Regions from separate parts of the Duganella sp. HH101 genome, predicted to be linked through region 1. Evidence: predicted binding sites of a transcription regulator. Region 1 holds the regulator's gene; the other holds the start of a gene.

The links. Region 1 encodes FNR, which switches genes on or off when oxygen is low (the NO sensors DNR and NnrR bind a similar motif). Its sites were predicted from a motif close to TTGATNNNNATCAA; they were not measured.
Region 2: the regulator FNR is predicted to act here: its motif matches at 5,326-5,339, upstream of DUGA2_RS13100 (hemerythrin domain-containing protein).

What each region holds. Positions count from the first base shown of each region.
Region 1 covers NZ_LRON01000003.1:259,258-273,680, reverse strand. Annotated here, with positions in the region: gene DUGA2_RS06350 (YhcG family protein) at 1-125, opposite strand, end outside; gene DUGA2_RS06345 (TMEM175 family protein) at 275-946, shown strand; gene DUGA2_RS06340 (Fe2+-dependent dioxygenase) at 951-1,631, opposite strand; gene DUGA2_RS06335 (catecholate siderophore receptor Fiu) at 1,700-4,075, opposite strand; gene DUGA2_RS06330 (response regulator) at 4,293-7,856, opposite strand; gene DUGA2_RS06325 (alpha/beta fold hydrolase) at 7,949-8,695, opposite strand; gene DUGA2_RS06320 (DUF2892 domain-containing protein) at 8,894-9,124, shown strand; gene DUGA2_RS06315 (RNA polymerase sigma factor) at 9,121-9,639, shown strand; gene fnr (fumarate/nitrate reduction transcriptional regulator Fnr) at 9,686-10,444, shown strand; gene DUGA2_RS06305 (FixH family protein) at 10,445-10,969, opposite strand; gene ccoG (cytochrome c oxidase accessory protein CcoG) at 10,980-12,365, opposite strand; gene ccoP (cytochrome-c oxidase, cbb3-type subunit III) at 12,362-13,315, opposite strand; gene DUGA2_RS06290 (cbb3-type cytochrome c oxidase subunit 3) at 13,308-13,478, opposite strand; gene ccoO (cytochrome-c oxidase, cbb3-type subunit II) at 13,480-14,106, opposite strand; gene ccoN (cytochrome-c oxidase, cbb3-type subunit I) at 14,121-14,423, opposite strand, start outside.
Region 2 covers NZ_LRON01000007.1:8,416-22,838, reverse strand. Annotated here, with positions in the region: gene DUGA2_RS13130 (ribonucleoside triphosphate reductase) at 1-1,886, shown strand, start outside; gene nrdD (anaerobic ribonucleoside-triphosphate reductase) at 1,915-2,094, shown strand; gene DUGA2_RS13120 (anaerobic ribonucleoside-triphosphate reductase activating protein) at 2,096-2,803, shown strand; gene DUGA2_RS13115 (SCP2 domain-containing protein) at 2,800-3,297, opposite strand; gene DUGA2_RS13110 (U32 family peptidase) at 3,294-4,196, opposite strand; gene DUGA2_RS13105 (peptidase U32 family protein) at 4,211-5,248, opposite strand; gene DUGA2_RS13100 (hemerythrin domain-containing protein) at 5,399-5,866, shown strand; gene DUGA2_RS13095 (DUF2249 domain-containing protein) at 5,863-6,123, shown strand; gene DUGA2_RS34030 (permease) at 6,120-7,454, shown strand; gene DUGA2_RS13085 (PaaX family transcriptional regulator C-terminal domain-containing protein) at 7,451-8,389, shown strand; gene DUGA2_RS13080 (hypothetical protein) at 8,477-8,695, shown strand; gene DUGA2_RS13075 (sugar MFS transporter) at 8,700-10,019, opposite strand; gene DUGA2_RS13070 (AGE family epimerase/isomerase) at 10,304-11,521, shown strand; gene DUGA2_RS13065 (carbohydrate kinase) at 11,514-12,425, shown strand; gene DUGA2_RS13060 (glycoside hydrolase family 97 protein) at 12,487-14,423, shown strand, end outside.

The DNA of each region.
Region 1 (14,423 bases):
CCCACCTGCCAATAAAGCAGCGTCAATTCCGCATTCATTACCATCGCGGCGCGACCGCGAGCGCTATTGATTAGGCGACGTACGTCTGCAATCAATGTAACAGTCAGGTCTGGGCGGGCCGGCATGTGAATAGTCCATGATGATGTCGAGCTTGAAAAGTATCAGCCCAATCTCATACGTGGCGTTGTGGCGGCTCAAACGAATGGCCTTCGATGTTGCAAACATTTTAATTTGCGGCAAGAATACGGCTCGTCCCCATCATCCCGGAGTACCTATGACCGACGTTAGCGCCGATGGCCAGCCGCAGCTGAGCAAACACCGTATCGAAGCCCTGATCGATGGCATCTTTGCCGTCGCCATGACCCTGCTGGTGATCGAGCTGCGCCTGCCCGAGCATGCGCACCTGGACAGCGAGGCGGCGCTGCGCGGCGCGCTGTTCGGGCTGCTTCCGAATCTGATTTCGTGGCTGGTCAGCTTTTTCGTGCTGGCGATCTTCTGGATCGCCAACCACCGCCTGTACAGCTACGTGCGCCATGCCGACCAGGGCTTGTTGTGGATGACCATCCTCGGCCTGGCCAGCGCCGCGCTGCTGCCGTTCGCGTCGGCGGTCAACGGCCAGTACGCGTCGATCACCGGGCAGGCGCTGTATTCCGGCGTGATGATCTGGCTCAGCGTGTCGACGCTGCTGCTGGCGCGCTACATTTACCGCCATCCCGGCCTGTGCGCGCATGCGATGTCGCTGGGCGCCTACCGCGCCACCGTGGCGCGCAGCTGCGGCGTGATGCTGATCGCCGCGCTGGCCGTCGCCATCAGCTACGCGGCGCCGGGCAAGGCCAACTGCGTGTTCGTGCTGATGTCGCTGATGCGCCCGATGGGGACGCGCATCGAGCGCCATTACGCGCAAGCCAAGGCCAAGGCGGACGCCGCGGCCCAGGCGCAAGCCTGAAGGCCTAGACCTCGCTCCACTGCCGCAGCAGGTTGTGGTAGTGGCCGGTGAGGCCGACCAGTTCCGGGCAGTCGCCCAGGCGCGCGCGCAGGCTCTGGATGTTCTGGTCCAGTTCCAGCAGCAGGCTGCGGCGCATGTCGTCGCGCACCATGCTCTGGGTCCAGAAGAAGGAACAGACCCGCGCCCCGCGCGTGACCGGCATGACCCGGTGCACGCTGGTCGACGGATAGACGATCAAATCCCCGGCCGGCAATTTCACTTCGTGTTCGCCATAGGCGTCGGTGACGATCAGCTCGCCGCCGTCGTAGTCCTCGGGATCGCACAGGAACAGCGTCGACGACACGTCGGTGCGCAGCCATTGCCCGCTGGACGCCACGCGCCGCAGCGCGCCGTCGACGTGGTCGCCGTAGTGCTCGCCGCCGGCATAGCGGTTGAACAGCGGCGGACAGGTGCGCAGCGGCAGCGCGGCCGAGAAGAACAAGGGGCTGCGCGCCAGCGCCGCTAGCACTTCCGCGCCCAGTTCCTGCGCCAGCGCCGAGCCTTCGGCCAGCTGGCGGTTTTGCTTGACCTGCGCGCCCTGGGCGCCGACCGTGGTGCGGCCGTCGACCCAGTCGGTCTGGTCCAGGCGCTGGCGCATGGCGGCCACCTGTTCGCGGCTCAGTACGCCGGGAATGTGCAACATCATGATGATACTCCTTGCAAAAAAAAGCCCCGCCGATGAGGGCGGGGCCAGCATAACAGCTGCGCTGTCGCTTAGAACTTGAAGTTGGCGGTCAGGCTGGCCGAGCGCGGTGCGCCCGGGGTGTAGCGGTAGCCCGACTTGTTGATCGCCTGCACGTACTGCTTGTCGGCCAGGTTGTAGACGTTCAGGCGCAGATCGACGTGCTTGTTGATCGGGTACGAAGCCATGGCGTCGTACACCCAGTACGCATCGGCGTAGGCCGGGGTGCCGACCGCGCCGTCGGTGCCGCGCATCAGTTTGTCGCTGAAGCGGGCGCCACCGCCGACTTGCAGGCCCATCGGCAGCGTGTACGAGGTCCACAGCGTGAACGCCTGTTTCGGCGTGTAGCTCAGCAGGTTCTCGCCGGCGGCGGTCACTACCTTGCCGGACACGACCTTGGTCGACATGCGGGTGTAGCCCGCGCTGACCAGCCAGTTGCGCATGATTTCGCCGGTCACGCCCAGCTCGACACCCTGCACGCGCTTCTTGCCGGTCTGGAAGAAGTTGGCGGCGTTGTTCGGGTCGACTTCGATCTCGTTGCGCACGTCGGTGCGGTAGGCTGCGGCCGACAGCGACAGTTTCTGTTTCAGCAGATCCCACTTGGTGCCCATCTCGTAGGTGGTGGTGATTTGCGGATCGTAGTTCGGGTTGGACGCGCTGTTGGCGGCCGAGCTCAGCGTGAAGTTGTTGCCGCCCGGTGGAGCTTTCGAGGTCGCGGCCAGCACGTAGACGCTGCTGTCGGCGGTCGGCTTGTACAGCGCCGACAGTTTGCCGTTGAGCAGGTTGTCCGACGCCGTCAGCGAGCTGCCCAGCAGCGTGCCGACCGGGATGGTCTGCGGCGTGGCCGTGCCCTGCACCGTGACGCCGTTGTAGGTGGTGTTGTAGTGATCCACACGCACGCCGGCGTTGAAGATCCACTGGTCGCCCAGCTTGGCGGTGTCGAACACATACAGGCTCTGGGTGTTGGTGGTGCCGTCGCCGCGGGCGCCGTTGCGCACGGTGCTCACCTGCGCGGCCGTCACCGGCTGGCTGGTGTTCGGGTGGTAGATGCTGACCAGCGGCAGGCCGGTCGCGCCCGGTGCGTTGACGTTGGTGTAGTTGGTCTGCTTCTCGTTGATCAGCTCGATGCCGCCGACCACGGTGTGCTTCATGCCGGCGCCGTCGAAGTCGGCGGTGACGGTGGTCTGGTTGGTCAGGATTTCGTTCAGCTGGTCTTTGTAGTTCAGGTTGGTGCGCGCCATCTGCCAGTTGTCCGGATTGGAACCGGCCACGACGCCGCGCAGGTTGGCGCCGGTCGACATGAAGGCGGTCAGCAGGTAGTCCTGCTTGGTGCGGCCGTAGCGGGTGGTGTTCTGCAGCTTGGCGCCGCCGGCGAAGTCATGCTCGATGCGGGCGGTGAACATGTCGGCCTTGACCTTGTCGAAGTCCAGCACCGAACCGTAGAAGTTCTTCGGATCGACCGGCTTGGCGCCGGCCATGAAGTCGAAGCTCGGGCCGAACACGGCCGGCTTGCCGTCCTTGGCCGGGGTGATGACGACCGGCGCCGGCGGGGTCCAGCCCGGCAGGCCGATGGTCAGCACGCCGCCGTCGGGGATGTTGTCCTGGCTGACGTGCAGGTAGTTCAGGTAGACGCGGGTCGGACCGTTCAGGCCGAAGGCGACCGACGGCGCGATGGCCCAGCGCTTGTTGTTGACCACGTCGCGCGCCGGGTTGCCGCTGTCCTGGTCGAGCAGGTTGAGGCGGAAGGCGGTGCCGGTGTCGGCGTTGATGACCTTGTTCAGGTCGGCGGTGGCGCGCTTCTGGCTGCCGCTGCCGACGGTGACGGAACCGAGGTAGGCGTCTTCCATCAGCGGCTTCTTGCTGACCAGGTTGATCGAGCCGGTCGGCGAGCTGCGGCCGTTGTCGGTGCCGGCCGGGCCTTTGAGCACGTCGATCTGTTCGATGTTGAAGGTGTCGCGCGAGATCGAGCCCACATCGCGCACGCCGTCCACGTAGATGCTGCTGGAGGCGTCGAAGCCGCGCATGTAGACGCCGTCGCCGGTGGTGGTGCTGCCGTTTTCGCCCAGGAAGAAGGCGCCCACGCCCGGGGTGTTGCGCAGCGCTTCGCTCAGCGTGACGGCGCCCTGCTGGTCGAACAGCTCTTTCTTGATGACGGTCAGGGTCTGGGCGGTGTCGACCAGTTTCTCGGTGTACTTGGCGGAAGAGGCTTTTTCAGCCTTGAAGTCGTTGATGGCGTTGCCGGTGACTTTGACTTCCTGCAGCGTCTGGTTGCTGCCGGCCACGATGACCGGATCGACACCGGCGTCGGCGGCGTGCGCGGCGACCGGGAGCAGCATCACGGCCAATGCCGCGCTCATTTGCTGGTTGAAGCGCGATTGCGCGTGTTTGCGACTCTTAATCATTTGCATCTTTCTTCCGAGAATGTAGGCGGCTGGCTGCGCTGAGGTGAAGCATTCTTGCGTCTGGCTGCCGGATCATGGCGATTTAATGCGTTAGATTGTAACAACTAAGCTCACATATGTAAATGCGAATTATTATCAATAGCGTTTCGTTATGTGAAAAAAGACAGCGCCCCGGGCCGTGGCCGGGGGCGCTGATGGTGACAAATGTAAAGATGGAGGGGGATTACAGCTGTTCGCGTTCCAGCCAGGCGCGGGCCTGGGCCAACGTCAGCTCCAGCTCGTCGCAGACGGTCTGGTAGCGCTGCGCCAGTTCTTCGTCGCGCTGTTCGTTGATGGCGTTCTCGGCGTCCACGGTGGCCTGGATCAGGCGCTTGGCGCCCAGCACGCCGACGGCGCCGCGCAGGCTGTGGAACAGGCGGGCGGCGTCGCGCAGCCGCCCTTCCTGCAGCGCCGCGCCGGCCTCCTCCACCGGCGTCATGCCGGTGTCGACGGCGCCGCGCACCATCTTGGCCATCACGGCGCGTCCCTTGGCGTCCTTGCCCATCACCCGCATCAGCGCATCCATGTTGAAGATGCTGGCTTCGCCGGCCGGCATGGCCGCCGCGGCGGGCTTGACCAGCACCGGTTCCGGCATCGGCGCCGGCACCGGCGCGGCGGCGGCGGCCATGGCGGCCAGCAGGTCGTCCTCGGCGGCTGTTGCCGCCGGCGCGGCCGGCGCGGGGACAGGCGCAGGAGCGGGGGCAGGCAGGTGGCGCAGCAGCACCTCCAGCATTTCCTCGACTTCGATCGGCTTGGGGATGAAATCGGTGATGCCGGCCTCCTGGCTGCGGTGGCGCTCGGAACCGAGCACGCCCGCCGTCATCGCGATGATGGGCAAGTCCAGGCGCAGCTGCTCGCGCAGGATGCGGGTGGCGGTGAAGCCGTCCATCACCGGCATCTGCATGTCCATCAGCACCAGGTCGTAGCGGCTGGCGCCGGCGCGCAGGCGCTCGACCGCCTGGCGGCCGTCGCCGACCACGTCCAGCGTCGCGCCCGCGTGTTCGAGGATGCCGCGCGCCACCACCTGGTTCAGCGCATTGTCTTCCACCAGCAGGAAGTGGCGGCCGGCCAGGCTGCCGGCGATGCTGGCGTCGGCCACCGGCTGCGGCTGGCCGTCGCTCTTGGCGACCAGCGCTTGGTGCAGCGCGTCGAACAGGTTGGAACTGGTGATGGGCTTGACCAGCACCACGTCGGCCTCCGGCGCGTTGGAGATTTCCTCCACATGGTCGCGGGCGAAGGCGTTGACCATCACCACGATGGGCTGCTTGTTGCCGGCCGCCGCCTCGCGGATGCCCTTGGCCGTGGCCAGCCCGTCCATGCCGGGCATGTGCCAGTCGGCCAGCACCACGTCGTAGGTCTGGTTCGACTGCTGGCTCTGGCGGTAGCGGTGCAGCGCGGCCGCGCCGGAATCGACCTCGTCCGCATGCCAGCCCCAGGCCCGTATCAGCTTGGCGATCACTTCGCGGCTGGTGCGGTTGTCGTCGGCCACCAGCAGGCGCAGATTGCCCAGCGCCGGCTTGCGGCGCTCGTCCGGCAGCTCCGGCAACACGTCGAACGGCAGGCTGAACCAGAAGGAAGTGCCGCGCCCCTGGGTGCTGCTGACGGCGATCTGCCCGCCCATCAGCTCGATCAAACGCTTGGTGATGGCCAGGCCCAGGCCGGTGCCGCCGAAGCGCCGCGTGATGCTCTGGTCGCCCTGCGAGAAGGCCTGGAACAATTGCCCCAGCTGGGTCTCGGTCATGCCCATGCCGGTGTCGCGCACCTCGAAGCGCAGCAGCGCGTGGTCCTCGTCGCGCGCGCTGAGCTCGACGCTGACCACCACCTCGCCCTGCTCGGTGAACTTGATGGCGTTGCCGGCCAGGTTGACCAGGACTTGCTGCAGCCGCATGGAATCGCCGCGCAGGTGGCGCGGCACGGCCGGGTCGACGCTGATCGCCAGCTCCAGCTCCTTGTCGCTGGCGTTCATGGTCATCAAGGTCGCCAGCGAGTTCATGGTGTCGTCCAGCGCGAAGTCCACCGGCGACAGTTCCATGTGGCGGGCCTCGATCTTGGAGAAATCCAGCACGTCGTTGAGGATGCCCAGCAGCGACTGGCCCGACACCCGCACCATGCTCAGGTATTTGCGCTGCTGCGGCGTCAGCGGCGTATTGCCGAGCAGGTAGACCATGCCCAGCACGGCGTTCATCGGCGTGCGGATCTCATGGCTCATATTGGCCACGAACTCGCTCTTGGCGCGGTTGGCCGCCTCGGCGCGGTCGCGCTCGCGCTCCAGCTCCTCGGCGCGCGCCTCCACTTCCAGCCGCAGCCGGTGGCGCTCGGTGATGTCGGAAATCACCGCCAGCACTTTCGTGCCCTGGTCGGTGCGCACCGCGCTCAGGTTGATCTCGACCGGGAACTCGCTGCCATCCCGGCGCAAGCCGTACAGCACGGTGCCGTCGCCCATGCGCACCGGCTCGGCGCTGAGGCGCTCGGCAAAGAATTTGACGCGGTGGCCGGCGTGCTGGCCGCGCAGGCGTTCCGGCACCAGCATTTCCAGCGGCTGGCCCAGCACGGCGTCGCGTTGGTAGCCGAAATAGCGCTCGCCTTCGCGGTTGAAGGTTTCGATGCGGCCATCGACGCCGACCACGACGATGGCGTTGGGCGCGAACTCGACCAGGCTTTGCAGGCGTGCGTCGGCCGCCAGGCGTTCGTGCATCAGTTCGTTGAAGGCGGTGGTCAGCTGGCCGACCTCGTCCTGTCCCTGGGTGGGCAGCGGCGTGAAGCGGCCGGGGTTGTCGCGCAGGGCGACGATGGCGTCGCGCAGCCGTATCAGCGGCGCCAGCAGGCGCAGCGTCAGCCAGCCGATCAGCGCGGCGGCCGCCAGCGAGGCCAGGCCGCCCCACAGCAGCAGCCGGTACAGCACGCCGTTGAAGGGTTCGAACGCTTCCTCGGCCGGCAGCGAGGCGGCCAGCACCCAGTCCACCGACTTCAGCGCCTTGTAGCTGTTGAGGGTGCGCTTGCCGGCGCCGTTGACGCTGTCGACCGTGCCTTCGAAGTCCTGCTCCAGCGCCTGGGTGGTGGCGGGGTTGGCGTTGGGCTGGCGCGGCTTGAGCAGGCGGCCCAGTTCGGGATGCAGCACGTACACCGGCTGCGGGCCGCGGGTCAGCGCGAAGTAGTAGCCGGTGCGGCCGACCTTGGCGTTGCGCAGGTGGCCCAGCAGATTGTCCTTGTACAGCCGCAGCACGCCGACCAGCAGGCACACCACCTCGCCGTTGGCGTCCAGCACCGGCGCCACCATCTGCACGATGGGCTGCTTGCCGGCGCGGCCGATCAGCGGCTCGGTGATCAGCGGCTTGCGGGCGCGCATCACGGTCTTGAAGTAGGCGCGGTCGGAGGCGTCGATGCCGGCGCGGCCCGGCACTTCGGGCAGGTCGGCGATCACCATGCCCTCGGGGTTGATCACCAGCAGGTCGTCGAACAGCGCCAGCACGGCGCGGTCCTGGTAGTAGGTGCGCAGTTGGCCGGGGTTGCGGGCGATGGCGGCCGGCGTGTTGCGCGCCGACACGGCGATGATATCGAGCAGCATCAACAGCTTGTCGTCGAGCTCCTCGGCCGTGCGGTTGATCAGCGCCGTCTGCTGCGTGAACAGCACCCTGGTGAAGTCGTCCTGCATGCGATGGGTTTGCACCACCGTCACCAGCGCGATCATCAGAACCGAGGTGATGCTGGTGGCCAGCGCAACTTTTGCCTTGATGCCAAGTGACTTCATTTCATCCTTAGTAGGCGAGGCCGGGCGGGATTGGAAAAAAATATGAAAATGCCAGCAAATTCTCCTATCAAAGCCCGGCCTTGGCAACAGGATTAACGCTGGGCGGCGGCGATGATCACCTCGGCGACCTTGGCCGGCTGCGAAACCATGGGCACATGGCTGGTTTTCAGCGTGACGGTGGTGGCGTTGAGCTTCCTGGCGAAGGCTTGCTGCAGCGCCGGCGCGATCATGCGGTCGTTGGCGGCGGCGATGTAGTAGTTGGGCTTGGTTTTCCACGCGGCCACGGTGGTGGCGTCGCCGAAGGCCTTGGCGTTGATCGGGCCCTGGGTGGCGGCGATCAGCGCGGCGGTGGCCGGCGGCACGTCCTGGGCGAAGTTCTTGGCGACCGAGTCGGCAGGAAGCCACAGGTAGCCGGCGGCGTCGGCCTGCAGGGTGGCGATGCCGGGCGGCACGGCGTAGTCCTTGCCCAGGTTGGCGGTGGCCTCGCCTTCGGACGGCGCGAACGCGGCCACATAGACCAGGGCCTTGATTTTATCGCTGGTGCCGGCCTGGGTGATGACGGTGCCGCCCCACGAGTGGCCGACCAGCACCACCTTGCCGGTTTGCGCATCGACCACGCGCTGGGTGGCGGCGACGTCGTCGGCCAGCGAGCTCAATGGGTTCTGCACGGCCACCACTTTCAAGCCCTTGGCCTGCAGCAGCGGAATGACCTTGTCCCAGCTGGAACCATCGGCGAACGCGCCGTGGACCAGGACGACGGTGGTGTCGGCGGCCGGGGCGGCGGCCTGGGCGGCGAATGCGGAAGCCAGCAGTGCGGTAGCGATCAGGGTGCGTTTCATGATGTTTTCTTTCAGTTGGGTAGTTGGCGATCAAATAGTGTGCTACTTGATGTGTTGAACTATAGCTCGCAATTTAATCGCGTGCAAGATAAAAATTCTAAATATTTTGTGATAATTCATCCGCAGCGCGAATCCAAACCGCGCCGGCCGCCCTCTTAGCAGCCGAGGGACTTCCTCTGCGACGAATTGGAGTGCACTATGTTCTATGTGAAAAATGTACCAAACTGGGAGCGCGCGCTGCGCGTGGTGGCCGGCCTGATCGCCGTCTGGATAGGCATAGTCGTGCTGGGCGGCATGTGGGGCATGGCGCTGGCGGCGTCGGCGGCGGGCATCGTCGGCTCCGGCCTGTTCGGCTTTTGCCCGATGTGCGCGCTGGTCGGCCGCCGGCTGGACAAGGCGCAGGCTGCCCAACATAACGGAAATCCATGACACTGGCGGCACACCATCTCCCCGTGCTGGACGCCGCCCACCGCGGCGATCCGGCGGCGCTGGCGCAGCTGCTGCGGCTGTGCCAGCCCGACATCCGCCGCTACGCCCAGCGCAACTGCCTGATCGGCGACGTCGACGACGCCGTGCAGGAAGCCTTGCTGGTGCTGTCGCGGCGGCTGTCGTCGGTGCGCCTGCTGGCGGCGTTTTCCGGCTGGCTGTTCCAGGTCGTCAAGCGCGAGTGCCACCGCCTCGGCCGCATGGCGCTGGGCCACGATCCGTGGGACGACGAGCGCGCCGAGCAGTGGCTGGCCAGCCAAGACACGGCCGGCCTGCGGCTGGAGCTGGTCAACGCGCTGGAATCGCTGCCGGCCGATTATCTGCAGGTGGTGCTGCTGCGCGACTTCGCCGAGCTGTCGATCGCCGAAATCGCCGCCGAAGTGGGCGACAGCAGCGCGGCGGTCAAGAGCCGCTTGCATCGTGCAAGGAAAATGGCGCGCGAATACTTGATCGGATGACTGCGGCATCGACCACAGATGACGACAAATGGTCTACACTGGCTGCATGATACGAGAACTTCCAGAGCTGGTCCTGCCCAGCGCCACCATCGAGATCCTCAAGGCCAGTTGTGCGACCTGCAGCATGCACCAACTGTGTTTGCCCATGGGGCTGGACAACAACGATATGGACCGGCTCGACCAGATCATAGGCCGCCGGCGTAAAGTGGCGCGCGGCGCCACGCTGTTCCGCATCGGCGATCCCTTCCAGAGCCTGTTTGCGATACGCCTGGGCCATTTCAAGACCTACCAGGTCAACCGCGAGGGCGCCGAACAGATCACCGGCTTCCAGATGGCCGGCGAACTGCTGGGCATGGACGCCATCAGCACCGACCTGCACCATTGCACCGCCGTGGCGCTGGAAGACAGCGAGGTGTGCGAGATTCCATTCGGCAGCCTGCAACAACTGCTGGCCGATATGCCGACGCTGCTGCGCCACTTCCACCGCATGATGAGCCAGGAAATCACGCGCGAGCAAAGCGTGATGCTGTTGCTGGGGAATATGCAGGCGACCCAGCGTTTTGCCGCCTTCCTGATCAACCTGTCGTCGCGCTACGAGGCGCGCGGCTACTCGCCCAACACCTTCCAGCTGCGCATGTCGCGCGAGGAAATCGGCAACTACCTGGGGCTGACGATCGAGAGCATCAGCCGCCTGCTGTCCAAGTTCAAGAAGGAAAGCCTGCTGCGCGTGAGCAACCGCGAAATCGAATTGCTCGACGTGCCGACGCTGAAAGCCATCACCGCCGGCATGCAGACCTGCGCCTGATTAGTTGTCGGCCTGCAGCGTCACTTGGCGCTGCGCCGGCCAGGTCCACGCGCCGGCCAGCCGCCAGTCGCGCTGCTCGCCCTCCACCAGCACCACCCAGCGGCTGCGCTCCAGCATCGGCAGATTGATCTGGAACGCGCCGAACTCGTCCGGCTGCACCACCAGCTGGATATCCTTCTCCGGCAGCGTCGCATGCGACAGGTGGACGAACAGCCGCTCGCTCCGGCCCTGGTCGCTGCTATTGCGCCGCAGCTGGCCGTTCAGCGTGCCGGTGGTGGCGTCGTAGCCCAGCGACATCGACAGGCCCAGCGTCGAGGCCAGGCGGTCGCGCCGCAAGTCCTGGTTGATGGCCTTGCCCTGCTTGTAGTAGTCGCCCACCACCAGCGCGTCCTGCTGCGACCAGGCCAGGTAGCCGGTATAGCTGCCGGCCACCACCACCACGGCCGGGCCGAGCATCAGCAGCCACGGCCAGCGCTGCTTCCACCACGGCGTCGCCGGCGCTTGCGCCATCATCGATACGCTCATCTTGCTCTCCTTAGCGCGGCACGAAAAATACCGCGTGTTCCTTCACATGCAGCGACGGCTGGTCGACTGCGGTCAGTTCGATTTCGATCTTGTTCGAGCCCGGCTGGCCGGCGCCGTGCTCGGTGCGCAGGCGGATCGGATAGGCCTTGGTCTCGGTGCCTTCCACCCGCACCTCTTCCGGCGTCACCTGCGACAGCGTGGGCAGGCCGCCGACGCGGATGCGGTAGGTGTGCGCCTGCTCGGTCGTGTTCATGATCTGCAGGCGGTAGACGTTTTCGATCATGCCCTCCTCGACCTCGCGCCCCATGGCGCCGCGGTCGCGTATCACGTCCAGCTTGAGCGGCGTGCGCAGCCACAGCGCGATGCCGACCGCCGCCACGATCAGCGCCAGGATGCCGGCGTAGATCTTCACCCGCGGCCGCAGCGTGCGCTGGCGGATCTCGGTCGGCGTGTAGTGCATCAGCAGCGCCCGCTCGGTGCTGTAGCGTATCAGGCCGCGCGGCTGGCCGATCTTGTCCATCACGCCGTTGCAGGCGTCGACGCAGGCGGCGCAGCCGATGCACTCGTACTGCAAGCCCTTGCGGATATCGATGCCGGTCGGGCACACCTGCACGCACAGGCTGCAGTCGATGCACGAGCCGCCGTTGACTACATCGCGCTTGTTGAGCGGCGCGCGCGGTTCGCCGCGTTCGCCGTCGTAGGTGATGATCAGCGTGTCGCGGTCGAACATCGAGCTCTGGAAGCGGGCGTACGGGCACATGTACTTGCACACCTGCTCGCGCAGCCAGCCGGCGTTGCCGTAGGTGGCCAGGCTGTAGAACACCACCCAGAACCATTCCCACGGGCCGAAGCTCAAGGTCAGCACCTCGTTGCCCAGCAGCTTGATCGGCGTGAAGTAGCCGACGAAGGTGAAGCCGGTCCACAGCGCCACCGCGCCCCAGGCCAGGTGCTTGGCGCTTTTCTTGCCGAACTTGGCGGCCGACATCGGCTGCCGGTCCAGCGCCATGCGGGCGCTGCGCTTGCCTTCGATCTTGCGTTCTATCCACAGGAAGATTTCGGTGTACACCGTTTGCGGACAGGCGAAGCCGCACCACACCCGCCCCGCCACCGCCGTGGCGAGGAACAGCAAATAGGCGCAGATGATCAGCAGCGCCGCCAGGTAGATGAAGTCCTGCGGCCACAAGACCAGGCCGAAGATGTAGAACTTGCGCGCCGCCAGGTCGAACAGCAGGGCCTGGCGTCCGTTCCACTGCATCCACGGCGTGCAGTAGAAGGCCAGCTGCGTCAGCCACAGGCACAGCCAGCGCAGGCGGGCGTAGCGGCCCGAGGTTTCGCGCGGATAGATTTCCTCGCGCGCCGCATACATCTTGATGACTTGTGGTGCAGGATCGTTCATTTTGCTGCCGTGGCGGTGTCTGTCGCCGCCGCGACCGGTGAGGGTTCAACATGGTTGACGTCGTTCGACAAGCTCCACACATAGGCGGCCAGCACGTGCACCTTGGCGTCGCCGAGGAAGTCCGCGAACGCCGGCATGGTGGTGCTGCGGCCCTTGCGGATGGTTTCCATGATGGTCTCGGCGCTGCCGCCGAACAGCCAGATCTTGTCGGTCAGATTCGGTGCGCCGAGGGCCTGGTTGCCGGTGCCGCTCGCGCTATGGCAAGCCATGCAGGCGCCGAACTTGTCCTTGCCGAACACCGCCTTGATCGGATCGGCGGTCGAGCCGGACAGGCTCAGCACGTAATGGGCGACGTTTTCCACATCCTTGTCCGAACCCAGCGCGGCGCCCATGGCCGGCATCACGCCGGTGCGGCCGTGCAGGATGGTTTCCTTGATGGTCTCGGGGGCGCCGCCGAACAGCCAGTCCTTGTCGGTCAGGTTGGGGAAGCCCTTGTTGCCGCGCGCATCGGAGCCGTGGCACTGCGCGCAGTAGGTCAGGAACAGGCGCTCGCCGATGGCGTGGGCCTTGGGATCGGCCGCCACCTGCTTCAGGTCCTGCTTCTGGTATTGCGCGAACAGCGGGCCGTAGTCGGCCTCGGCCTGCTTGAGCTCGGCCTGGTACTGGCCCGAGGATTTCCAGCCCAGCTTGCCGGCATAGCTGCCCAGGCCGGGATACAGGACCAGGTAGCCCAGGCCGAAGACGATGGTGATGTAGAACAGCCACATCCACCAGCGCGGCATCGGCGTGTTCAGCTCGCTCAAATCCTCGTCCCACACGTGGCCGGTGGTTTCGCCGGCCTTGCCCTTGATCTTCGATTGCGAGAACAGCAGCACGCCGCAGCCGACGATGCCGAGCAGGGTCAGCACGACGATGTACATGTCCCAGAAACCGTTGGTGAAATCAGCCATGGCTGTGCTCCTTCTCGTCGTCGTCGAACGGCAGCTGGGCCGCCGCCGCGAAGTCGGCTTCCTTGTTGTGGATAAAGGCCCACCACAGGATGCCGGCAAATGTGATGAAGGAAATCACCGTCATCACGCTGCTGGCGCGATCAAACAGGGTATCGATAGCCATGCTAGTTCCTCGTCTTGATTAATGTGCCCAGGCCTTGCAGATAGGCGACCAGGGCGTCTTCTTCGGTCTTGTCTTTGAGCTCCTCCGGCGCGGCGGCGATCTCGGCGTCGGTGTAGGGATCGCCCAGGCGCTTGAGCGCCTTCATCTTCGGCACGATCGATTCCGGCACCAGCGAGGTCTTCGCCAGCCATGGGTAGTTCGGCATGTTCGACTCGGGCACCACGTCGCGCGGATTGGCCAGGTGGGTGCGGTGCCATTCATCGCTGTAGCGGCCGCCCACGCGCGCCAGGTCCGGCCCGGTGCGCTTGGAACCCCACTGGAACGGCCGGTCGTAGACGAACTCGCCGGCGACCGAGTAGTGGCCGTAGCGTTCGGTCTCGGCGCGGAACGGACGCACCATCTGCGAGTGGCAGTTGTAGCAGCCTTCGCGCACATAGATGTCGCGGCCCGCCAGGCGCAGCGGCGAGTAGGGCTTCAGGCCCGCCACCGGCTCGGTGGTGGACTTCTGGAAGAACAGCGGCACGATCTCGACGGCGCCGCCGACGCTGACCACCAGCGTCACCAGCGCGATCAGCAGCCAGGGATTTTGTTCTATCCACGAATGTGTAAACTTCGGTGAAAATTTCATACTCAGCTCCGATATCAGGCGTGGCCGGCGGTCAGCGCGGGGATGCGCGCCACGGCGGTCTCGCGGTTACGCAAGGTCATCCAGGTGTTGTAGCCCATCACGCACATGCCGCTCAGGTACAGCAGGCCGCCGGCGAAGCGCACCACGTAGTACGGGTAGGTGGCTTTGACGCCTTCGACGAAGGTGTAGGTCAGCGTGCCGTCCGGATTGACCGCGCGCCACATCAGGCCCTGCATGACGCCGGCGATCCACATCGCGGCGATGTACAGCACGATGCCGATGGTGGCGACCCAGAAGTGCAGGTCGATCAGCTTGGT
Region 2 (14,423 bases), on a different contig from region 1:
AAGCCCGCCACCTGGCCGAGTGCGCGCTGCTCCACCTGTCGTCGCTGCACCCGCAGGACCACATGACCGTCGAGCTGATACAGGACACCGTCGAACGCGTGCTCTACGACGCCGATTACCGCCACACCCTGCGCCGCTATGTGGTCTACCGCGAACAGCACGCCACGCTGCGCCAGGACCGCCACGCGCTGGTCGACGTCGCCGCCTCGATCAACGAATACCTCGACCGCCAGGACTGGCGCGTCAACGCCAACGCCAACCAGGGTTACTCGCTGGGCGGGCTGATCCTCAACGTGTCGGGCAAGGTCATCGCCAACTACTGGCTCAACCACGTCTATCCGCCCGAAGTCGGCCGCGCCCACCGCGAGGCCGACCTGCACATCCACGATCTCGACATGCTGGCCGGCTACTGCGCCGGCTGGTCGCTGCGCACCCTGCTCAACGAAGGCTTGAACGGCGTCCCGGGCAAGGTGGAATCGAGCCCGCCGCGCCACATGTCCAGCGCCATCGGCCAGATCGTCAACTTCCTCGGCACCCTGCAGAACGAATGGGCCGGCGCCCAGGCCTTCAGCTCCTTCGACACCTACATGGCGCCCTTCGTGCGCAAGGACAATCTCAGCTACGACGAGGTCAAGCAGTACATGCAGGAGCTGATCTACAACCTCAACGTGCCGTCGCGCTGGGGCACGCAGACGCCGTTCACCAACCTCACCTTCGACTGGGTCTGCCCGGACGACCTGCGCGAGCAAATCCCCCTCATCGCCGGCGAGGAAATGCCGTTCGCCTACGGCGCGCTGCAAGCCGAGATGGACATGATCAACCGCGCCTACATCGAGATCATGATGACCGGCGACGCCAAAGGCCGCGCCTTCACCTTCCCCATCCCGACCTACAACATCACCAAGGACTTCGACTGGGACAGCCCCAACGCCGAACGCCTGTTCGAGATGACGGCGCGCTACGGCCTGCCCTACTTCCAGAACTTCATCAACTCCGAGCTCAAGCCGAACATGATACGGTCGATGTGCTGCCGCCTCCAGCTGGACCTGCGCGAGCTGCTCAAGCGCGGCAACGGCCTGTTCGGTTCGGCCGAGCAGACCGGTTCGCTGGGCGTCGTCACCATCAACTGCGCGCGCCTCGGGTATCTGCATCGCGGCGACGAGGACGGCCTGCTTGCCGCGCTGGACCGCCTGCTGGAACTGGGCCGCGACAGCCTGGAAATCAAACGCAAGGTGATCCAGCGCCATATGGATAATGGCTTGTTCCCCTACACCAAGCGCTACCTGGGCACGCTGCGCAACCACTTCTCCACGCTGGGCGTGAACGGCATCAACGAGATGGTGCGCAATTTCGATACACGCGGCGAGCGCGACATCACCAGCGACTGGGGCCGCGCACTGGCGCTGCGCCTGCTCGACCACGTGCGCGCCCGCATGGTCGAGTTCCAGGCCGAAACCGGCCATATGTACAACCTGGAAGCCACCCCGGCCGAAGGCACGACCTACCGCTTCGCCAAGGAAGACCGCAAGCGCTATCCGGCCATCCGCCAGGCCGGCACGGCGGACATGCCCTACTACACCAACTCCTCGCAGCTGCCGGTGGGCTACACCGACGATCCGTTCGAGGCGCTGGAGCAGCAGGACGCCTTGCAGCGCAAGTACACCGGCGGCACGGTGCTGCATCTGTACATGACCGAGGCGCTGTCCAGCGCGGACGCCTGCCGCTCGCTGGTGCGGCGCGCGCTGAGCCGTTTCAGCCTGCCTTACATCACGGTCACGCCGACCTTCTCGATCTGCCCCAAGCACGGCTACCTGAACGGCAGCCATGCCTACTGCCCGAAATGCGATGCCGAACTGCTGGCCCGCAAACAGGCCGTCCATGCCTGAATTTTTTAAACCCAACCAAGGAACTCTCATGAACAATCTGCCACAAACCACCATCGCCGAACTCGACAACGCAGAGCGCCAACCGTGCGAAATCTGGACCCGCGTGATGGGCTATCACCGTCCGCTTGCCTCTTTCAACATCGGCAAGCAGGGCGAGTTCCATGAACGCAAATTCTTCAGCGAAGCCGCTGTCAACGCGGGCCGCTGACATGGGCCAGGCCAGCCTCAAGGTGGGCGGCTACACGCCGTTCAGCGCCACCGAATATCCCGGCCTGCTGTCGGCCGTGGTGTTCGTGCAGGGTTGTCCGTGGCGTTGCGGCTATTGCCACAACCCGCACCTGCAACCGCGCACGAACGCCAGCCCGCTGCCGTGGGCGGACATTCTGTCGGCGCTGGAACGGCGCGTGGGCTTGCTTGATGCGGTGGTGTTCTGCGGCGGCGAGGCCACGATGGACCCGGCGCTGGCAAGCGCCATCGGCCAGGTGCGGGCGCTGGGCTTCAAGATCGGACTGGAAACGGCGGGCATTTATCCTGAGCGCCTGGCCGGCCTGCTGCCGTTGCTCGATTGGGTGGGGCTGGACGTGAAGGCGCCGTTCGCCCACTACGCCGCCGTCATCGGCGTGGCCGGCAGCGGCGATCCGGTGCGCGACAGCATCGCCGCCGTGCTGGCCAGCGGTGTCGACTACGAGTGCCGCACCACCGTGCATCCGGCCCAGCTGCCGCCGGCGCGACTGACGGCGCTGGCGCACACGCTATCCGAACTGGGCGTCGACAACTATGTGTTGCAGGAATTCCGCGCCACCGGCTGCCAGGACCAGGCGCTGCTGACCAGCGCCGTCGCCGGCTATCCCGGCGACGAGCTGTTGGCGCGCATCGCGCCGCTGTTCTCCCGCTTCAGCGTGCGCCGCAACCATTAGGCGCGGGCGCGACGGCCCGGCAGACTGTCGAGCAAGCGGGTCAAGGCCTGCTTGCCCAGTTCCGTCAACGGCAGCGCGGTCGCATCCAGCGTGTTCTTGACCAGCAATCCCAACTCCGTATCCCCCTGCATCGACAAGCGACGCGAGAAGAACAGCGTATCCGGGTCTTGCTCGCGCCGGGCCAGGGCGATGAAGTCGCGCGTGCAGGCGCCGATTTCCAGGTCAGGCTCGCCCGCCGAGCGCAACGGCGCAAAGCCCTGGCCGCGCCACGTAAAGTCGAAGGACACGCCGGCATCGGTGACGCACACGCGCATATGCTTGCCCTGCAGGCTGGCGCGCACATCGTCCGGCAACTGCGGACGCAGCACCAGGTTCAGCGCGGCCACGCACAGGAACGCGCCGGGATAGGCCGGCAGCAGACGGCCGAACGCCGCCAGCGCGGCAGGCAGCGGCCGCGCCGCGCCGCCCGATTGATGAGTGGTGACGGGATTCATGCTGCGTGCTCCAGGTGATAGTCGAGTCCGGGCTGGCCGTACCAATAGCCGTTGCAGGCGGCGGCCGGCAGCAGCGCTTCCATGGCTTGCGCCGTCGGCGTGGCCTGCGAGGCGCCGCCACGCGCAGCGTCGAAGGCCGCGATAATCTGCGGCATATGCTGGGACTGCGGGCTCAGCCTCACAACATCGACGCCCATCGCGCTCATCTCGTCCATTTCGCCGATCAGGTTGTACACCAGCGCGGACTGGCTCTGGATGCCGTTCAACACCAGGAATTCCTGCTTCTCCTTGGTCCGCATCATTAGCCCGTCGGGATGTTCGATGCAGCTGAAGCGGCAATCGTCCTTAGGCAGGTTGCGATTGCGGGCGGTGAAGCAGCGCGCCGAAAACGCCAGCGGCATGCGGCCGAAGGCAAACACTTCCGTCTCCATGCCGGCCGGGCGTTGCGCCTGCATATGCCGCAGTCCGCTGCGCCCCATCTCCAGCGGCATGACCCAGCGCTGCGCGCCCAGCCCGTGCAGCAGCGACAGCGTCGGCGGGTTGTAGATGTTCAGGTGCGGGCCGGCGACAAAGCCGCCCTGCCCCGACAACAGCTGCACCGCGCCCATGTCGTTGGCCTCAACCCGGTAGCGGCCGTTGCCCGCCAGCCGGCGCTGGGCGCCGAAGTCGGCGCTCGATTCAATCAGCGCGAGCGAGGACAGCAACACCTGCTTGCCGCGCGCCTCCAGCATGGCCGCCAGTTCCAGCCAGTCGGCGGCGCGCAGTTCGTGGCGGCGCGAGCACACCGTTTCGCCCAGGTAGACGATATCGACCGGCGTTGCGGCGATCTCTTCATAAAACGCCATCACTTCGGCACGCGGCCAATAGTAGAGCAGCGGACCCAATGCAAGTTTCATCATGGTGACTCCAGGTTTCATTTCCACGAGCGGTGATAGGCGCCCAGCGTGTGCTGCTGCCCCTCCGCCAGGGTGTTCAGTTCGGACATCCAGCCCGGCTTGACCGAGTAGCGCGCGGCATTGCCCATGCACTGGTCGAGCGCCTCGCGCCACACCCGCGTCACCTGCGACACATAGGCCGGACTGCGCTGCCGCCCTTCGATCTTGACCGCACGCACGCCCATCTCCAGCAGCTGCGGCAGCAATTCCAGCGTATTCAAGCTGGTCGGTTCCTCGACCGCGTAATAGGTTTCATCCTCGACTTCGAAGCGGCCCTTGCACAGCGTCGGATAGCTGGCGTTTTCCTGCGGCGTGTAGCGGTCGATCATCACGCCGTTCAGGCGCGACTCCAGGCCGTTGGCGTTCTGCTGCCAGCGCACCGCCTTGGCCGGCGAGCAAACGCCGTGGGTGTTGGGCGATTCGCCGGTCACGTAGGACGACAGCGCGCAGCGGCCCTCGACCATCACGCACAGGCTGCCGAAGCCGAACACTTCGATCTCGACATCGGTGTTCTTCACGACATGCTCGACCTGGGCCAGCGACAGCACGCGGGGCAGCACGGCGCGGGCGATGCCGAAGTGGCGCTGGTAAAAATTGATCGCCTCGGCGTTGGTGGCCGAGCCTTGCACCGACAGATGCAGTCGCAGCGACGGGTGGTGGTCGCAGGCGTATTGCATCAGGCCGGGATCGGCCAGGATCACGGCGTCGACGCCGGCTGCAGCGGCGCGGTCGATGGCGCTGCGCCACAGCGCGCTGGTGTCGGGCTGTGGGTAGGTGTTCAGGGCCAGCAGCACTTTGCGGCCGCGCTCGTGGGCGTAGGCGATGCCGGCCGCGATGGCGGCGTCGTCGAAGTTGAGGCCGGCGAAATTGCGCGCATTGGTGGCGTCGCGGAAGCCCAGGTAGACGCAATCGGCGCCCAGATCGACGGCGGCCTTCAACGCCGGCAGGCTGCCGGCGGGACACACCAGCTCAATGGGCCGCGTGGGAGTGGAAACGGAAGAGTCGGTTCGATTCATGTGGGGGATCAGGCACGGGTAAAAAAATCATGGCCAAACGGCGAACGAACTGTATCCCGCCGTCAAGCCGGAAATCCTTGATGTGAATCAAAGAAATTCCGCTTCAGCGGGTGGGACAATGCCTACCAGCACATAACGAAGGACAACAGCATGCATACGATCGCCCACTATCTCGATCAGGATCATCGCCGCTGCGACGATCAATACACCTTGGCCGAGGCCGATATCGCCCGCCGCGACTGGACCGCCGCCGCGCCCCGCTTCACGCTGTTCCTGCGGATGTTCGAGCGCCACCTGGACAAGGAAGAGCGCATCCTGTTCCCCTGCCTGGACCGCGCCATGGGCAACGCCTACGGCCCCACCGCCGTCATGCGCGCCGAACACGGCCACCTGCGCACCGAGCTGGACCACATGCGCGCTGCCATCCTGCGGCGCGACAGCGACGCCTTCTTCGACCATGCCGACACGCTGCGCGTGCTGATGCGCCAGCACAACCTGAAGGAGGAAGGCATCCTGTATCCGCACGCCGACCGCGTGCTGGCGGGCCAGGCCGAGGCCATCGTCGCCAGCATGGAAGGCCTGGCGCTGGCCGAAGCCGAAGCCGGGAGTCCCGCATGAACGCGCCGGCCGAACACCTGGGCAGCACCCGCCTGCTGGACGTGGGCGGCATGGAGCCGCCCGAGCCGATGGTGCGCATCCTCGAAGCGATCGACACGCTGGGCCCGGACGAGCGCCTGCGCGTGCTGATCGACCGCGATCCGATCCCGCTCTACCGCGTGCTACAACGCTACGGCTACCAGCACCGCACCACGCCGCAGGCCGACCAGCGCTATGAAGTGCTGATCTGGCTGGTGCCGGACGCCGCCTCCGCATGAAAGCCGCCGACGCTCCGCAGCGCGCGCTGTCGTTCGAACACAATCCGCCGCTGTCGCTGCCGATGCGCTACTTCCTCAGCGCGCCGCTGTTCGCGGCGCTGGCGGCGGCGCTGCTGGCGTGGCAGGGGCCGGCGGCGCTGCTGAGCCGCTGGTCGCCGCAGACGCTGGCGCTGACGCACCTGATGGTGCTGGGCTGCCTCAGCATGACGATGGTGGGCGCGCTGTTGCAGATGCTGCCGGTGGTCGGCGGCATCGCCGTGCCGCGCGCGCGCACCGTGGGCGCGCTGGTGCATGCGGGCCTGTGCGTGGGCACGCTGCTGCTGGCGGCCGCCTTCTGGCTGGAGCAGCCGGTGCTGTTCCGCTGCGCGATGGCGGCGCTGCTGGGCGCGCTGCTGCTGTTCCTGGGCGCGTGCACGGTCGGCATGTGGCGTCCGCATGCGCCCGGCGCGGGCGCGGTGATGGCCGGCATCCGGCTGGCGCTGGCGGCGCTGGTGGTGACGATGGTGTTGGGCGGCATGCTGGCCGGCGCCTTCGCCTGGCCCGGCGCGGCCAGCTGGCCGCTGGAACGTTTGACCGACCTGCACGCCATGTGGGGTTTGCAGGGCTGGGTCGGCCTGCTGGTGATCGCGATCGCCTTCCAGGTGGTGCCGATGTTCATGGTGACGCCACCCTACCCGGCGCTGCTCACCGGCGGCTACACCACGGCGCTGTTCCTGCTGCTGACGGCGGTGTCGCTGTCGAGCGGACTGGCCGGACCGGGCCGGCTGTTCCATCTGGCCAGCCAGGTACTGCTGGCGGCGGGCTACGGCCTGTTCGGCGGCTGCACGCTGTACCTGCTGGCGCGCCGCAAGCGTCCCAAGGCCGATCCCACCACGCTGTACTGGCGCACCGCCATGGCCTGCCTGCTGGCCGCGCTGGCCGTGTGGCTGTGGCCGGACAGCCAGGCTTCCAATGTGCGGCCCCTGCTGGTGGGCGTGCTGCTGGTGGCCGGCTTCGCGCAGTCCGCCGTGCAGGGCATGCTGTACAAGATCGTGCCCTTCCTCGCCTGGTATCACCTGCGCGAGGCGGCGCCGGACCCGCGCTGCAAGCTGCCCGGCATTAGCAAGATCATTCCCGAGCATCGCGCGCAGCGCCAGTTCTGGACCCATGTCCTGGCCCTGCTGTCGCTGGCGGCCGCCTGCTGGCAGCCGGACGTGCTGGCGCGGCCGGCGGCGGCGCTGATGTGCGCGTCTTGCCTGTGGCTGTGGTTCAACCTGGCCGGCGCGGCACGCCTGTACTGGCGGCTGCGCGCTGCGCCCGCTCCATCCTTTTCTGTAAGCGCAACAACATGAGCACCACCAGTTATCTCGACGCCTGTCTGCAACAAGCCAGGCCACGCCTGAACACCATGCTGATCCTGATGTTCAGCGAAGCCCAGTTGTTCGGGCAGAACAGCCAGTGGCTGGGCAGCGCCATCGCGCTGATGGAGCCGCTGGGTTTCCAGGAGCGGGCGATACGCACGGCCCTGTTCCGGTTGGCAGCACATCAGGCGGTGCGGGTCGAGCGGCACGGCAGGCGCAGCTTGTGCCGGCTGGCTCCGGCCACCGCACAGGCCGTCGCGGCTGCGCGCCAGCGGCTGGACATACCGCCGGCCCGCAGTTTCGGCGAGGATTGGACCATATTGGTCAACAGCGGCGGCATCAGCGCGGCGCGCTACGGCGCGGTGCGCAAGCGTCTGCTGACACTGGATTACTGCCAGCTCGCGCCCAACCTGCTGGCGCGGCCGACGGCCTACCGGGTCAGGGCCGGTGTCGAGCGCGACATGCCGGCGTCGGAAGAACATGGTTTGGCATTGTTCGATGTCGGCGGCGCGCAATTGGCGGCGGCGATGCGCCAGCCGCTGTTCGGCCGCAGCGATTGCGATCTGGACGCGGCCGATGCGTTGTACCGCCAGTTCCAGCAACGCTTCCAGCCCTTGCGCAAGCTGCTGGCCCAGCATGGGGCCATCAGCGATGAGCAGGCTTTCTTGATACGGCTGCTGGTCAGCCACGGCTACCAGCACTGCCGCCGCAGCGATCCGCTGTTGCCGCAAGAGTTGCTGCCTTCGACATGGCAAGCGATGGCGGCCTACCAGGCCTACACCGCGCTGTACTGCGGCTGCGCGAGCCAGGCGCGGCGCCATATCCAGGCGGTGACGGCGGCCGTGGCGGCGGCGGGCCAGCCGGCAGCCGCCGCGCCGCGGCTGCGGCGCGCGCTACTCACATCGGACAGTCTGGTGGCGGCATAAGGCGGGGCCAGGCCTAGTCCTTATTGCCGATTGCGCCGCCGGCCGGCGTCCGGCCACAATACCCACATCCATTCCAGGAGAAAAAGCATGGAGTCTATGGCAGAGGACTTTTACAACGGTCCTACCTTGAGCATCACGATCAGCCGCGAAGGCAGCCGTGTCCACCGCCTGATCGACGACACCTGTTATCCGCTGCGCGCCAGCAAGCTGACGGTGCGCCGCGACCCGATGGTCGAAGCGCTGTTCGGCGCGGCAGGCACGCCCGCCCCACCGGCCGGCGCCGCGATCCCGGCCGGCAAGCGCTGACCGCTCAGGCCTTCGGCGCGTTGCGGTACATGGCGGCGTACTTGACGCCAAAATACACGATGTAGCAGTAGCAAACGGCCGGCACCAGGAACGAGGTGTACAGCCCGGCCACATCGGCCACATAACCCTGCACGAACGGCACGATGGCGCCACCGACGATAGCCATGCACAGCACGCCCGAACCCTGTCCGGTGAACCGGCCCAGGCCGTTGAGCGCCATGCTGAAGATGGTCGGGAACATGACGGAATTAAACACGCCCACCGCGATGACGGCCCACATCGCCACATGGCCCTTGCTCAGGATGGCCAGCAAAATCAGCGCGATGGAAACGGCGGCATTGAAAGCCAGCGTCTTGCCCGGGCTGATGTAGCGCATCACGGCGAAGCCGATAAAGCGTCCCACCATGGCGCCGCCCCAGTAGTAGCTGACATAGTGCGCGGCCGCGCTCGGCGCCAGGCCGGCCACATCGGCCTCGCCGAGGAAGTTGATCAGGAAGCTGCCGATGCTCACCTCGGCGCCGACATACACGAAGATACCAATCGCGCCCAGCACCAGATGGCGGTACGAGAACAGCGACGCCTTCAACGGCGCGTCCTGCGCCTCATCCTGCGCCGTGGTGTCGGCATAAGCAATCTTCGGCAGACGCACCAGCGCGAACAGCACCGCCAGCATCAGCAAGGCCGCGCACAGCGCCAGATACGGGCCACGCACCGAACCGGCCTGCTGGGCCTGATAAGCCACTTGCTCAACGCTAGGCAGTTGCGCGAACTGCACCTCGGTCAGCACCCCGCCCGACAGGATCAGCAAGCCGCCCAGCGTAGGCGCGATGGCCGTGCCGAGCGAATTGAACGCCTGCGTCAGGCTCAAGCGGCTCGACGCCGTGGCCGGATCGCCCAGCACCGTCACATAGGGATTGGCCGCCACCTGCAGCACCGTGATGCCGGCGGCCAGCACGAAGAAGGCGAACAGGAACATGCCGTAGCCGCCCGTCGACGCCGGGTAGAACAGCGCGCAGCCGCCTGCGGCGATCACTAAACCGGCCACAGCGCCGTTCTGGTAGCCCAGCCGCTTGATCAGCATGCCGGCCGGCAGCGAGACGATGAAATACGCGCCGAAGAAGCAGAACTGCACCAGCATCGCCTGCACATAGTTCAGCGAGTACACCGCCTTAAGGTGCGGAATCAGCACGTCGTTTAGCGACGTCAGCAGCCCCCACAGGAAAAACAGCAGTGTCACGATCATCAAGGGCGCGGTGTTGCTGCCGCCCTCCTGAGTATCACCATCGCCGCGCTGGGCGACGCCCAGTCCTGAAATATGTTCCATGTTTCGATCTCCGTGGTCTTGTTGTTCTGTCGCCTGTCCAGCCGGCGCCACGAATTTTCCATGGCCGCCGCAGCCAGGTCAAACACTGCCTCGACAGGGGCGCCAGTTTCGCGAGATTCACTAAACAAGCGAGGCGTCGCGCGCGGGGCGAACAGCAGCGTGTTTAGTGAAACGCGATAAACTGAGCCGTCCGGGAAAGATTCCCCCTCTGCGGCGTTTTTCGCTGTGATTAAATCGCGCCACGGTCCACCAAGACCATCCCCGCAAACTAACCACAAGCGATAATGGCCCCGAATTTCCTCTCCCGCGATGTACTGCTGGCGCATGTGCGCCACACGATGGCCTTCTACGATCCCCGCTGCGTCGACCCGAGCGGCGGCTTCTATCACTTCTACCAGGACGACGGCACGGTCTACGACCGCCACACCCGCCACCTGGTCAGCAGCACGCGCTTCATCTTCAACCACGCGATGGCCTATCGCCACTTCGGCCAGCCGGAATACCAGCAGCGCGTACGCCACGGCATCGACTTCCTGCGCGACGTGCACCGCAACCCGCAGACCGGCGGCTACGCCTGGGAACTGTGCTGGAACGGCACCGACAAGCTGATCACCGATGCCACCAACCACTGCTACGGCCTGGCCTTCGTGCTGCTGGCCTACGCCCACGCCAGCATGGCCGGCGTGAGCGAGGCCAACGATTACATCGCCGAAACCTTCGCGCTGATGGAGCAGCGCTTCTGGGACGAGGGCCACGGCCTGTACGCCGACGAAGCCAGCGGCGACTGGTCGGAACTGGCGCCGTATCGCGGCCAGAACGCCAATATGCACGCCTGCGAGGCGCTGATCGCCGCCTTCGAGGCCACCGGCCACCGCCCTTACCTGCTGCGCGCCGAGACGCTGGCGCACAACATCACGGTGCGCCAGGCGGCCCTGTCCGGCGGCCTGATCTGGGAACACTACCGCGCCGACTGGTCGGTCGACGCCGACTACAACAAGGACAACCGCAACAACATCTTCCGTCCGTGGGGCTACCAGCCGGGCCACCTGACCGAGTGGTGCAAGCTGCTGCTGATCCTGGAGCGCCACCAGGCCCACCTGGCGCGCTCGCCGGAATGGCTGCTGGAACGCGCCCGCGCCCTGTTCGACGCCGCCGTCGGCAGCGCCTGGGACGCCGAACACGGCGGCCTGTACTACGGCTTCGCGCCGGACGGTTCGATCTGCGACGGCGACAAGTATTTCTGGGTTCAGGCCGAATCGCTGGCCGCCGCCGCCCTGCTGGCGCACCACAGCGGCGACGCCGTCTACTGGGACTGGTACCAGCGCCTGTGGGACTACAGCTGGCAGCATTTCGTCGACCACAAGCACGGCGCCTGGTACCGCATCCTGGCGGCCGACAACAGCAAGATCTGCATCTACAAGAGCCCGGCCGGCAAGACCGACTACCACACCATGGGCGCTTGCTACGAAGTGCTGAACGTATTGGGCAACGAGCATGGTTGATGTCGCATTGCCGAGCTTTGTCGTGGCCGGCGAGGCGCTCACCGACATGATCGTCGACGCCGACGGCGGCAACGGCTGGACCAGCCAGGTCGGCGGCTCCGGCTGGAACGTGGCGCGCGTGATGGCCGGCCTGGACGTGCCGACCGCCTTCGCCGGCGCCATCAGCACCGACGTGTTCGGCGAGGCGCTGTGGCAGGCCAGCACGGCGGCGCGGCTGGACTTGCGCTTCCTCCAGCGCCTGCCCAAGGCGCCGCTGCTGGCGGTGGTGCACCGGCGCTCGCCGCCCAGCTACTTCTTCATCGGCAGCGACAGCGCCGACCTGCACTTCGATCCGGCGCAGCTGCCGGCCGGCTGGATCGGCCAGGCGCGCTGGGTGCACTTCGGCGGCATCAGCCTGGCCCGCGAGCCGCTGGCCGGCAAGCTGGTGGCGCTGGCGCAGACGCTCAAGGACGCCGGGGTGCGCATCAGCTACGATCCCAACTTCCGCAACCTGATGGACGCCGGCTACGACAGCACCTTGCGCCGCATGGCCGGGCTGGCCGACGTCATCAAGGTGTCCGACGAGGATTTGGCGGGCCTGTTCCGCACCTTCGACCTCGACGCTGCGCTGGCCACGCTGCGCAGCTGGAATCCGGACGCCATCTGCCTCTACACCCGTGGCGAGGCCGGCGCCGAGCTGCACATCGGCACCCAACGCTGGAGCGTGCCGGCCGTGCCGGTCACGGTGGCCGATACCGTCGGTGCCGGCGACGCCAGCATCGCCGGTTTGCTGTACAGTCTGATGCGCAAGCCGTTGGACACGCCCGAGGAACACCTGCGCTTCGCGGTGGCCGCCGGCGCGGCCGCCTGCCAGGGCCACGGCGCCACCCCGCCGTCGCTGGCCGCGATCCTGCAACTGCTGTAAGCACCAGGCCGCGCCGGTCCGGCGCGGCCCTTTTCACCACCGATCACCTGGAGCCGCCTCCATGCATACCCGTACCATTCTGCTGCTCGCCCTGATAGCGCCGCTTGCCGGCGCCGCCGACCTGAGCGTGCAATCCCCCGACGGCGCCGTCGTCGTCACCGTCAGCGACAACCGCGCCCATCCCAGCTACAAGGTCAGCTACCGCGGCAAGGAAGTCATCGCCAACTCGCGCCTGGGCCTGGTGTTCAAGGACCAGGCCGCGTTTGGCGACGGCTACCGCATCGTCGCCAGCGCGCCCGCCTCGGCCGACACGCAATGGACCCAGCCCTGGGGCGAACGCAAGCTGGTGCGCGACAAACACAACGAGCTGCGCGTGGACTTCGGCGGCAACAACGGCGGCGGCACCGGCCGCTTCACCGTACGCTTCCGCGTGTTCGACGATGGCATCGGCTTCCGCTACGAGGTGCCCAAGCAGCCCGGCATGGACCAGGTCGAGATCGTCGACGAATCCAGCGAATTCGTGCTGCCCGAAGTCGACGCCACGCGCGCCTGGTGGATCCCCGCCCGCGCCTGGCGCAGCCTGGAATACCTGTACCGCAACACCTCGCTGCGCGAAGCCGTGCACGTCGAAACGCCGTTCACCATGCGCCTGGCCTCGGGCGTACACCTGAGCATCCACGAAGCGGCGTTGACCGACTACGCGTCGATGACGCTGGCGCAGCAGCGCGACGGCGTCTTCAAGGCCGACCTGACGCCGTGGTATGACGGCATCAAGGTCAAGACCCGCACCGACTTCAAATCGCCATGGCGCACCGTGCAGATCGCGCCGGACGCGCCGTCGCTGCTGAACTCCGACCTGATCCTGAACCTGAACGAACCGAACAAGCTGGGCGACGTTTCCTGGGTCAAGCCGGGCAAGTACGTCGGCATCTGGTGGGCCATGCACCTGTGGCAGAAGACCTGGTCGTCCGGCGACAAGCACGGCGCCACCACCGCCGAAACCAAGCGCTATATGGACTTCGCCGCCAAGTACGGCTTCTCCGGCGTGCTGGTCGAAGGCTGGAACGTGGGCTGGGACGGCGAATGGCCGGACAACGGCGACCTGTTCAAGTTCACCCAGCCCTATCCCGACTTCGACATGAAAGCCATCGCCGCCTATGGCAAGAAGACTGGCGTGCAGCTGATCGGCCACCACGAAACCTCGGGCGCGGTCAGCCACTACGCCAGCCAGATGGACGCCGCCTACGACTACTACCGCGACAACGGCGTGACGCAGGTGAAGACCGGCTACGTGGCCGACAACGCCAAGATCAAACGCATCGACGAGCAGGGCCGCGTGCGCTACGAATGGCACGACGGCCAGTACATGGCCGGCGAATACCTGCGCTCGGTCGAGCAGGCGGCCAAGCGCCACATCAGCATCGACACCCACGAGCCGATCAAGGATACCGGCCTGCGCCGCACCTATCCGAACTGGATCACCCGCGAAGGCGCGCGCGGCCAGGAATACAACGCCTGGGGTTTCCCGCCGAACCCGCCCGAACACACCGCCATCCTGCCGTTCACGCGCATGCTGTCCGGGCCGTTCGACTACACGCCAGGCATCTTCAACCTGAAGCCCAACGGCGAAAAGTCCGAGAACCGCGTGCGTTCGACGCTGGCCAAGGAACTGTCGCTGTACGTGGTGCTGTACAGCCCCATCCACATGGCCGCCGACCTGCCGGAAAACTACGAAGCGCGGCGCGACGCCTTCCAGTTCATCGTCGACGTGCCGACCGACTGGGAGCAGAGCCGCGCCATCGCCGGCGAAGTGGGCCAGTACGTCGCCATGGCGCGACAGCAGCGCGGCGGCGCCGACTGGTTCCTCGGCGCGCTGACCAATGAAACGGCGCGCACGCTCAACCTCAAGCTGGACTTCCTGGCGCCGTCCAGGCGCTACCAGGCGCAGATCTACCGCGACGGCGCCAAGGCCGACTGGGACACCAACCCCTACGACAT